2 linked regions of the Oharaeibacter diazotrophicus genome follow. Each later gene encodes a partner of the first gene's protein in a complex. Links are inferred from orthologs where the notes say so. Each region holds a gene or a part of one and is shown in the gene's direction. Other genes may lie near its edges.

Region 1 (5,782 bases):
GGTACTCGCAGACCATGTCGCGCTGGGCGCGGGCCGAGGTGAAGGGCATGGAGAAGAACCTCGACTGGCAGATCGTCGCCCCCTGGGACATCTCGATCGGCTGACACCGCGCGCCGGCGGTGCCAGCCGCCGGCGCCCTTTCGCCGCCCGACCGCCCTCCCCTTCCTCCCGGGGGCTCGCGGCCGGGCGGCGACTTGCGACGACGGACGCGGGCGACGACGCCGCGAGTCCCCCCGAGCCTCCGGGATCCGAACGACCATGCTGCGCTACGTCGCCACCCGCTTCCTGCTCTGGATCCCCTCGGTGATCCTCGTCATGCTCGGCGTCTACGCCCTCGCCTTCTACGGCGCCGGCGACCCGATCAAGCTGATCTTCCTGCGCGCCCCCGGCGACGTCGCCTACGACCCCGCCCGCATCGAGGCGATCCGGGTCGCCGCCGGGCTCGACCGCTCCTTCGCCGAGCAGTTCGGCGCCTATCTCTGGAACCTCCTCCACTTCAACCTCGGCAACTCGCTGACCTCGGGCCGTTCGGTCTGGGCGATGATCAAGGCGGCGGCGCCGGTGTCGCTGCAGCTCGGCCTCGCCGCGGTGGTGCTGACGGCGGTGGTCGCGGTGCCGCTCGGCATGGTGGCCGCGCTGAACCAGAACACCCGCACCGACTACGCCATCCTCGGCGGCGCGCTGCTGCTCTGGGCGATCCCGCCCTATGTCGCCGGTCCGCTGCTGATGGTCGGGCTGATCATGGTGCTGCCCGACGGCCGCATTCCCTACGGCTGGGGCGGCCTCGCCGACGTCCGGGTGCTGCTGCCGCTGATCGTGCTGTCGTTCCAGCCGATCGCGCTGATCGTGCGCCAGACCCGTGCCGCGGTGATCGAGGTGCTCTCGGAGGATTTCGTGCGCACCGCCCGCGCCAAGGGCGTGCCGGACCTGGTGGTGGCGCTGCGCCACGTGCTCCGGCCGGTGCTGACGCCGGTGGTGACCCAGCTCGGGCTGATCATGATCACCATCGTCAACGGCGCGATCTTCGTCGAACTGGTGTTCGGCCTGCCCGGCCTCGGCCGGCTCACGGTCAAGGCACTGACCGACAACGACTATCCCGTCATCCTCGCCATCACGCTGATCGGGTCCTTCCTGGTGATGCTGTCCAACCTCCTCGTCGACGTCGCCTATCCGCTCCTGGATCCGCGTGCGGCCGACGGCAGCCGGGGACGCTGAGATGTCCGCTCCGACCGCTCCCCTCGCCTCGTCCCCGGGGCCCCTCCCCTCCCCCGCCGCCGACGACGGGCCGACCAGCCTGTGGCGCGACGCCTGGGACCGGCTCGCCCGCAACCGGCTCGCCGTGTTCGGCCTCGTGGTGATCGCGCTGCTCGCGTTCGTCGCCCTGTTCGGGCCGTGGCTGACGCCCTACGACTTCCTGACCCAGGCGCTCGACGCCCGCAACCAGGGCCCCTCGCTCGCCCATCCCTTCGGCACCGACGACCTCGGCCGCGACCTCCTCTCGCGGGTGATCTACGGCACCCGCACCGCCTTCGTGGTCGCGATCGTGGTCACCGGCGTCGCGGTGGCGATCGGCACCGCGCTCGGCGCCGCCGCCGGCTTCTTCGGCGGCTGGACCGACCGGATCGTCAGCTGGGTCACCGACCTCGTGATGAGCGTGCCGAACCTCCTGCTCGTCATCGTCATCAACGCCTCGCTGAAGACGCCGATCGGCGCTTGGATGGAGGCGCGCTACATGGAGACGCTGAACCCGTTCTTCCGCGAGACCATGTGGGTCGACTTCCTGCTGGTGTTCGGTTCGATGGCGCTGATCTCCTGGCCGCCCTACGCCCGCCTCGTGCGCGCCCAGGTACTGTCGATCCGCAACCGGCCCTACGTCACCGCCGCCCGCGCCCTCGGCCTGCCGACCCGGGTGATCCTCGCCCGCTACATCGTGCCGAACGCGCTCGGGCCGCTGATCGTCGCCGTCTCCGCCGGCCTCGGCACCGCGATGGTGCTCGAGAGCGCGTTCTCCTTCCTCGGCGTCGGCGTCAATCCGCCGGTGCCGAGCTGGGGCAACATGATCTCGGACGGCCTCCGGGTCTGGCAGCACCATCCGCACCTGCTGGCGGCGCCGGCCGCGGTGCTCGGCCTCGCCACCGTCGCCTTCTCCTTCCTCGGCGACGGTCTCAACGACGCGCTCAATCCCAGGGGCCAGAAATGACCGGGGGGCCAGAAATGACCGGCGCCGAACGCCTGCTCGACGTCCGCGGCCTCGTCGTCGAGATCGACGGCCGCCGCGGTCCCGCCACCGTCGTCGACGGCATCGACCTCCACGTCGACCGCGGCGAGACCCTCGGCATCGTCGGCGAGAGCGGCTGCGGCAAGAGCCTGACCATGCTCTCGCTGATGCGGCTGCTGCCCAACAAGATCCGCGTCGCCGGCGGCAGCGCCCGCCTCGACGGCCGCGACCTCCTGACGATGTCGCGTGGCGAGATGCGCGAGATCCGCGGCGGCAAGGTCGGTTTCGTGTTCCAGGACCCGATGACCTCGCTGAACCCGGTGATGCGGATCGGCGACCAGATCGCCGAGGCGTTGCGTTACCACCGCCGCCTCGACAAGGCGGCGGCACGGGCCCGCGCCGCCGAACTCCTGCGCCTCGTCGGCATCCCGAGCCCGGAGCAGCGGCTCGACGCCTATCCGCACGAACTATCCGGCGGCATGCGCCAGCGCGTCATGATCGCAATCGGACTTTCTTGCCATCCTGAGTTGTTGATCGCGGACGAACCTACCACCGCGCTCGACGTCACCATCCAGGCCCAGATCGTCGAACTGGTGAAGCGGCTGCGCGCCGAACTCGGCATGTCCGTGGTGTGGATCACCCACGACCTCGCGCTCGTCGCCGGCCTCGCCGACCGCATCGTCGTGCTCTATGCCGGCACCGTGGTCGAGGACGCCCCCGTCGACGACCTGTTCGCCCGGCCGAGCCACCCCTACACCCGCGGCCTGCTCGCCTCGATCCCGAAGCTCTCCGACGCCACCGCGTCGCGGCTGTCGTCGATCGGCGGCACGCCGCCGGAGCCCGGAAGGCGGCCGCCCGGCTGCCCCTTCGCCCCGCGCTGCGCCATGGCCGAGCCGGCCTGCACGGCGGCGGTCCCGAAGCTCCAGGCGCTGCCCGGCGGCGGTAGGCACCGCGTCGCCTGCCCGGTGGCGGTGCGAATCCGCGCGGAGGCGGCGTGATGGACGGCGAAACCCTGATCCGCGTCGAAGGGCTGACCAAGCACTTCCACGTCCGCCTCGGCGCCTTCGGCGAGCGCGCGGCCACCGTCCACGCCCTCGACGACGTCAGCTTCGACATCTTCGAGGGCGAGACGCTGAGCCTCGTCGGTGAGAGCGGCTGCGGCAAGTCGACCACCGGCTTCGCGTTGCTCAACCTGCACCGGCCCTCGGCCGGCCGTGTCGTCTACCGCGGCCGCGACATCGCCGGCCTCGACGAGAAGGCGATGCGGCCGTTCCGGCGCGACCTCCAGATCGTGTTCCAGGATCCCTATTCGACGCTGAACCCGCGCATGACGGTGGGCGAGGCGGTCGCCGAGCCGGTCCGCCACCACGGCCTCGCCAAGGGCGCCGACGTCGCGACCCGCGTCGCCGCCCTGCTCGCAGACGTCGGCCTGCCCGCCCGTTTTGCCGCGCGCTATCCGCACGAGCTCTCCGGCGGCCAGCGCCAGCGCGTCGCGATCGCCCGGGCGCTCGCCTGCCAGCCGCGCTTCGTCGTCTGCGACGAGGCGATCTCGGCCCTCGACGTCTCGATCCAGGCGCAGATCATCAACCTGCTGCTCGACCTCCAGGACAAGTACGGCCTGACCTATCTCTTCATCGCCCACGACCTCGCCGTGGTCCGCCACATCTCGGACCGCGTCGGCGTAATGTATCTCGGCCGCTTCGCCGAGCTCGGCCGGCGCGACCAGGTGTTCGGCGAGCCGCTGCATCCCTACACCCGCGCGCTGCTCTCGGCCGTCCCCGAGGCGGACCCGGAGGTCGAGCGGAACCGGCGCCGACAGGTGCTGCAGGGCGACGTGCCGAGCCCGCTCGACCCGCCGTCCGGCTGCCGTTTCCGCACCCGCTGCCCGATCGCGGTGGCACGCTGCGCCGAGGCGGTGCCGGCCTTCCGCGAGGTCCGGCCCGGCCACCACGTCGCCTGTCATCTGGTCGGGGAGGGCGTGGCGACATGACGGTCCGGGTCGCCATCGTCGCGGACGACCTCACCGGGGCGCTCGACACCGCGGCGCCCTTCGTGTCGGCGGGGCTCGCGGCGGCGGTGGCGGTCACGCCCGCGGCCCTCGACGAGGCGATCGGAACCGGCGCCCGCGTCGTGGCCGTCGCCACCGCGAGCCGCGCCCTGCCGGAGCGGCTCGCCGCCGAGCGGGCGGCGCGGGTCGCCGCCCGGCTCGCCGGCTTCGACGTCGTGGTCAAGAAGATCGACTCGCGCCTCAAGGGCAACGTCGGCGCGGAAGCCGCCGCCGTCGCCGAAGCGACCGGACGACGCCTGCTGGTGGTCGCGCCGGCGGTGCCCGACCAGTCCCGCTTCACGGTCGACGGCCGCGTCACCGGACGCGGCGTGGCCTTGCCGCTGCCGATCGCACCGCTGTTCGCCGGACGGGCGGTCGCGGCCGTGATCCACGACGCCCGCGACGACGGCGACCTCGACCACGTCGCGGCCACCACCGACTGGAGCCACGCCGTCGCGGTCGGCGCCCGCGGGCTCGGGGCCGCCCTCGCGCGCCGCCTCGGCGTCGCCGATCTGGTGGCACGCGCACCCTTCGCGCCGGCCGGCGACACGCTGTTCGCCTTCGGCTCGCGCGACCCGATCACCACCGCCCAGATCGACCGACTGGTTGCCACCGGGCTCGTCGGCCGGCCGGTGGACGCGCCGCACGGCCGGTTCGCCCCCGACGCCCTCCCCGCCCTCCCCGCGGTGCTGCGCTGCACCGGCGCGATCGACGACGACCCCGCCGCGGTGGCCGAACGCTTCGGCGCCGGCGTCGCGACGCTGGTGCGGCGGCTGCGGCCGGCCATGCTGGCGACGGGCGGCGGCGACACCGCGCTCGCGGTGCTCGCCGCCCTCGGCGTCGGCGTGGTTTCGCCGCGCGGCGAGGTCGAGGACGGCGTTCCCTGGTTCACGGTGACGACGAACGATGGCGTCGCCCTCGCCTGCTCTGTAAAGTCGGGCGGGTTCGGGTCGCCGGAGACGCTGCTTCGCCTGTTGCCGCTCGGATCCGCCGCCGGAGTGACTTCGTGAGCCACGCAGAGAACGACGACAGCCGGGAGAAGGGTCTCGCGCGCACCGAGAAGGCCCGCCCGGCCAAGCTGGTGGACCGGGTGGTCGACCAACTGCTCGAGCGCATCAACGCCGGCAACTACGCGCCCGACAGTCGCCTGCCCGGCGAGCACGAGCTCGCCGCCATGCTCGGCGTCTCCCGCCCGGTGGTGCGCGACGCCATCGGCCGACTGCGCGAGAAGGGTCTGGTCTACGCCCGCCAGGGCGCCGGCACCTTCGTCGCCGCCCAGGCGATGCGGGCGCCCCAGCTCGGCTTCAGCCCGGTCCGCTCGATCGCCGACATCCAGCGCTGCTACGAATTCCGCATGACGATCGAGCCGGCGGCGGCCTATTTCGCCGCCCGCCGCCGCGACGCCGCCGCGCTGACCCGGATCGCCGACGCGCTCGCCGAGTTGCGCGAAGCGACGCGCCACCAGCTCCATCGCACCGACGCCGACTTCCAGTTCCACCGCGCGGTCACCGAGGCGG
Region 2 (3,861 bases), on another replicon or contig:
GCGCAAGTGTTTCCACATGACGCAACGACAGGTGCTTTTCCGTCTTGCCGTCGGCGCGGCAAGGCTTAGCGTATGCCGACCGTCGGTGGCGGGTGACCAGGGGAGTTCCGGAACGTGAACGGCCCGCCGCCGGCAGCAGAACAATGGAGGCAAATCCAGATGACCAGGATCGTGCTCGCCCGCGGCATCGCCGCCGCCCTCCTCGCCGGCACCGTGCTGTCCGCGCTGCCCGCGGCCGCCGAAACCGTCCTGCGCCGCGGCAACGGCGGCGAGCCGCAGACGCTCGACCAGGCCCACATCTCGATCGACATCGAGGGCTTCGTGGTGCGCGACCTGTTCGAGGGCCTGACGGTCTACGACAACAAGGGCGAGGTGATCCCCGGCGTCGCCGAGAGCTGGACGCTGTCCGACGACGGCACGGTCTACACGTTCAAGCTGCGCGAGAACGCCAAGTGGTCGGACGGCTCGCCGGTGGTCGCCGACGACTTCGTGTTCGCGTGGCGCCGGCTGCTCGATCCCAAGGAAGCGGCCGAATACGCCACCATCCTCTATCCGGTGAAGAACGCCGAGGCGATCAACACCGGCAAGGCCGCGGTCGATACGCTCGGCGTCAAGGCGGTCGCGCCGAAGACGCTCGAGGTCACGCTGGAGCGCCCGACCCCCTACTTCCTGCAGCTCGCCACCCATTACGCGGCGCTGCCGGTCAATCCCGCCAACGTGCAGAAGTTCGGCGCCGAGTTCACCAAGCCCGGCAACATGGTCTCGAACGGCGCGTTCAAGCTGACCGAGTACGTCGCCAACGACCACATCACCGCGGTCAAGAATCCCGAATACTGGGATGCCGCGAGCGTCAAGATCGACAAGGTGATCTACAACCCGTCCGAGGACATGGCTGCCACCGAGCGCATGTTCGAGGCCGGCGAGCTCGACGTGGTCTACCAGTTCCAGGCCGACCAGCTCGACTTCCTCAAGGGCAAGCTCGGCGAGGACCAGATCAAGGTCGCCCCGAATCTGGCAACCTACTACTACGTCTTCGACACCCGCAAGCCGCCGTTCGACGACGTCCGCGTCCGTCAGGCGCTGTCGATGGCGGTCGACCGCGACTTCCTGTCGGAGAAGATCTTCACCAACTCCTATCTGCCGAGCTACGCCTTCGTGCCGCCGGGCATGGAGGGCTACACCCCGGCCGAGGCCGACTTCGCGTCGATGGACCAACTCGACCGCGAGGACAAGGCCAAGGAACTCCTGAAGGAGGCCGGCTTCGGCGAGGGCGGCAAGCCGCTCAAGGTCGACATCCGCTACAACACCTCCGAGAACCACAAGAAGGTGGCCACCGCCGTCGCCGACATGTGGAAGGCGATCGGTGTCGAGGTCACCATGCAGAACCTCGACGTCAAGTCGCACTACGCCTACCTCCAAGAGGGCGGCGCCTTCGACGTCGCCCGTGCCGGCTGGTCGGCCGACTACGCCGACCCGGAGAACTTCCTGAACCTGCTCGTCTCCTCCAACACGGCCTTCAACTACGGCCACTGGAAGAACGACGAGTTCGACGCGCTGATGAAGAAGTCCTACGAGATCCGCGACCCGGCCGAGCGCATGAAGGTGATGGCCGAGGCCGAGGCGATCTACGCCCGCGAGCAGCCGACCACGCCGTTCCTCAACAACGGCTCGCTCTGGCTCGTCAACCGCAAGGTCAAGGGCTTCGAGAACAACGCCGTCAACGAGCACCTCACCAAGTATCTCTCGGTGGAATGACCGCCTCCGCCGACCGGCCCGCTCCTTCGGAGCGGGCCGGTCGGCGTGGTCTCCGCACGCCGCTCCCGCTCCGCCGTCCCGGCTCCGGCCGGCCCGCGGCGGGGCGCCGACGGTCGTCGTCATCCCTCCGAGGGGAGTGCCCGGATGCTCGCCTTCGCCCTCCGGCGGCTCGTGTCGGCGGTGCCGACCCTGTTCATCGTCGTCACGCTGTCCTTCTTCCTGATGCGGATCGCGCCCGGCGGACCGTTCAACCTGGAACGTCCGCTCGAGCCCCAGGTTCTCGCCAACCTGAACCGCGTCTACGAACTCGACCAGCCGCTCGTCGTCCAGTACGTCCACTATCTCTGGAACGTCCTCCACGGCGACTTCGGCCCGAGCTTCGTCTACCGCGACTATACCGTCGCCGAACTCATCCTGCAGGCGCTGCCCTATTCGGTGATCCTCGGCTCCTTCGCCCTGGTGATCTCGGTGATCGGCGGAATCGCCGTCGGCACCTTCGCGGCACTGCGCCAGAACTCGGCGATCGACTACGCGGTGATGTCGATGGCGACGATCGGCACGACGGTGCCGAACTTCGTCGTCGGCCCCGTGCTGTCGCTGGTGTTCGCCGTGATGCTGCGGCTGGTTCCGGCCGGCGGCTGGGGCAACGGCGGCTTCGACGACCTCGTGCTGCCGATGGTCGCGCTGGCGCTGCCGCAGCTCGCGGTGTTCGCCCGCCTGACCCGCGGCTCGATGATCGAGGCGCTGCGCGCCGACCACGTCCGCACCGCCCGCGCCTACGGCCTGCCGGCCCGCTCCGTGGTGGTGCGCCATGCGCTGCGCGCCGCGCTGATGCCGGCCGTCAGCTATCTCGGCCCCGCGGCCGCCGGTCTCCTCACCGGTTCCGTGGTGGTCGAGACGATCTTCTCGCTGCCCGGCGTCGGCCGTTACTTCGTGCTCGGCGCGCTCAACCGCGACTATACGCTGGTGATGGGCACCGTGGTGCTGATCTCGGTGTTCATCGTGGTCTTCAACCTGATCGTCGACATCCTCTACGCCGTGATCGACCCGAGGGTGCGCTATGAGTGACGCCGCCGCCGCCATGCCGCCGGCCTCCGCCGGCAAGGGCCAGAGCCTCGGCTCGATCGCGCTCGCCCGGCTCCGCCGCAACGCCGCCGCCATGACCAGCCTCGTCGTGCTGGCGCTGGTCTCGCTCGTCTGCGTGTTCGGGCCGCTCGTCTACCCGCACCGCTACGACGAGATCTTCCCGAGCTACGTCGGCGTACCCCCGAGCCTCGAGCCCTATCCGCTCGAGGACACGCTGACGAAGGTGATGACCACCGCCGCCGACCGCGGCCGGGTCAAGCTGGAGGCGTTCGACGTCGAGGGCTCGACCTACACCGCCCGCCTCGTCAAGGACGCGCCGATCGACCCGCGCGTCACCCGCTATCTCGACCGTCCGGACGAGTTCGACGGCGCGACCGTCGCCGAAACGCTGGACGACGGCCGGACGCTGGTGGTCACCGGCACGGTGAATCGCCAGTATTTCCCGATGGGCACCGACCGCAACGGCCGCGACCTGTTCGTGCGCGTGATGATCGGCGGCCAGATCTCGCTGACCGTCGGCATCCTGGCGACGCTGGTGTCGCTGGTGATCGGCGTCGCCTACGGCGCGATCTCCGGCTACGTCGGCGGCCGGGTCGACAACGTGATGATGCGCCTCGTCGAGATCCTCTACTCGCTGCCCTTCATGTTCTTCGTGATCATGCTGGTGGTGTTCTTCGGCCGCCACTTCGTGCTGATCTTCGTGGCGATCGGCGCGATTGAGTGGCTCGACATGGCCCGCATCGTCCGCGGCCAGACGCTGTCGATCAAGCGGCGCGAATACGTCGAGGCCGCCAACGCCATGGGCCTTTCGACCGCGGCGATCATCCGCCGCCACGTGGTGCCCAACACGATCGGCCCGGTGGTCGTCTTCGTCACCGTGCTGGTGCCGCAGGTGATCCTGCTCGAGAGCTTCCTGTCCTTCCTCGGTCTCGGGGTCCAGGAGCCGCTGACGAGCTGGGGCACGCTGATCGCCGAGGGCTCGGCCGCGATGCAGGCTTCGCCCTGGCTGCTGATCTTCCC

Evidence for each region. Proteins that work in one complex are often made in the same cells at the same time.
Region 2: the proteins of EDD54_RS22415 (region 1) and oppB are in contact, whole or in part, in a cryo-EM structure (PDB 8Z21), measured with the Escherichia coli proteins. The link is inferred for Oharaeibacter diazotrophicus from one-to-one orthologs.

Annotation. Positions count from the first base shown.
Region 1 is NZ_SNXY01000013.1:86,439-92,220, forward strand. What follows is about bases 1,420-4,215. They hold EDD54_RS22415 (ABC transporter ATP-binding protein), read left to right. Parts: upstream 1,420-2,214; coding sequence 2,215-3,216; downstream 3,217-4,215. Other genes in these bases: EDD54_RS22410 (ABC transporter permease), read left to right, coding at 1,420-2,200; EDD54_RS22420 (ABC transporter ATP-binding protein), read left to right, coding at 3,216-4,208; EDD54_RS22425 (four-carbon acid sugar kinase family protein), read left to right, coding at 4,205-4,215. Also shown: EDD54_RS22400 (ABC transporter substrate-binding protein), read left to right, coding at 1-104; EDD54_RS22405 (ABC transporter permease), read left to right, coding at 259-1,215; more of EDD54_RS22410, read left to right, coding at 1,217-1,419; more of EDD54_RS22425, read left to right, coding at 4,216-5,275; EDD54_RS22430 (FadR/GntR family transcriptional regulator), read left to right, coding at 5,272-5,782. UniProt on the Escherichia coli protein: Part of the ABC transporter complex OppABCDF involved in the uptake of oligopeptides and of the ABC transporter complex MppA-OppBCDF involved in the uptake of the cell wall murein tripeptide L-alanyl-gamma-D-glutamyl-meso-diaminopimelate.
Region 2 is NZ_SNXY01000006.1:1,421,830-1,425,690, reverse strand. The notes cover bases 961-3,861. They hold oppB (oligopeptide ABC transporter permease OppB), read left to right. Parts: upstream 961-1,899; coding sequence 1,900-2,823; downstream 2,824-3,861. Other genes in these bases: EDD54_RS06700 (ABC transporter permease subunit), read left to right, coding at 2,816-3,861; EDD54_RS06710 (peptide ABC transporter substrate-binding protein), read left to right, coding at 961-1,755. Also shown: more of EDD54_RS06710, read left to right, coding at 160-960. UniProt on the Escherichia coli protein: Part of the ABC transporter complex OppABCDF involved in the uptake of oligopeptides and of the ABC transporter complex MppA-OppBCDF involved in the uptake of the cell wall murein tripeptide L-alanyl-gamma-D-glutamyl-meso-diaminopimelate.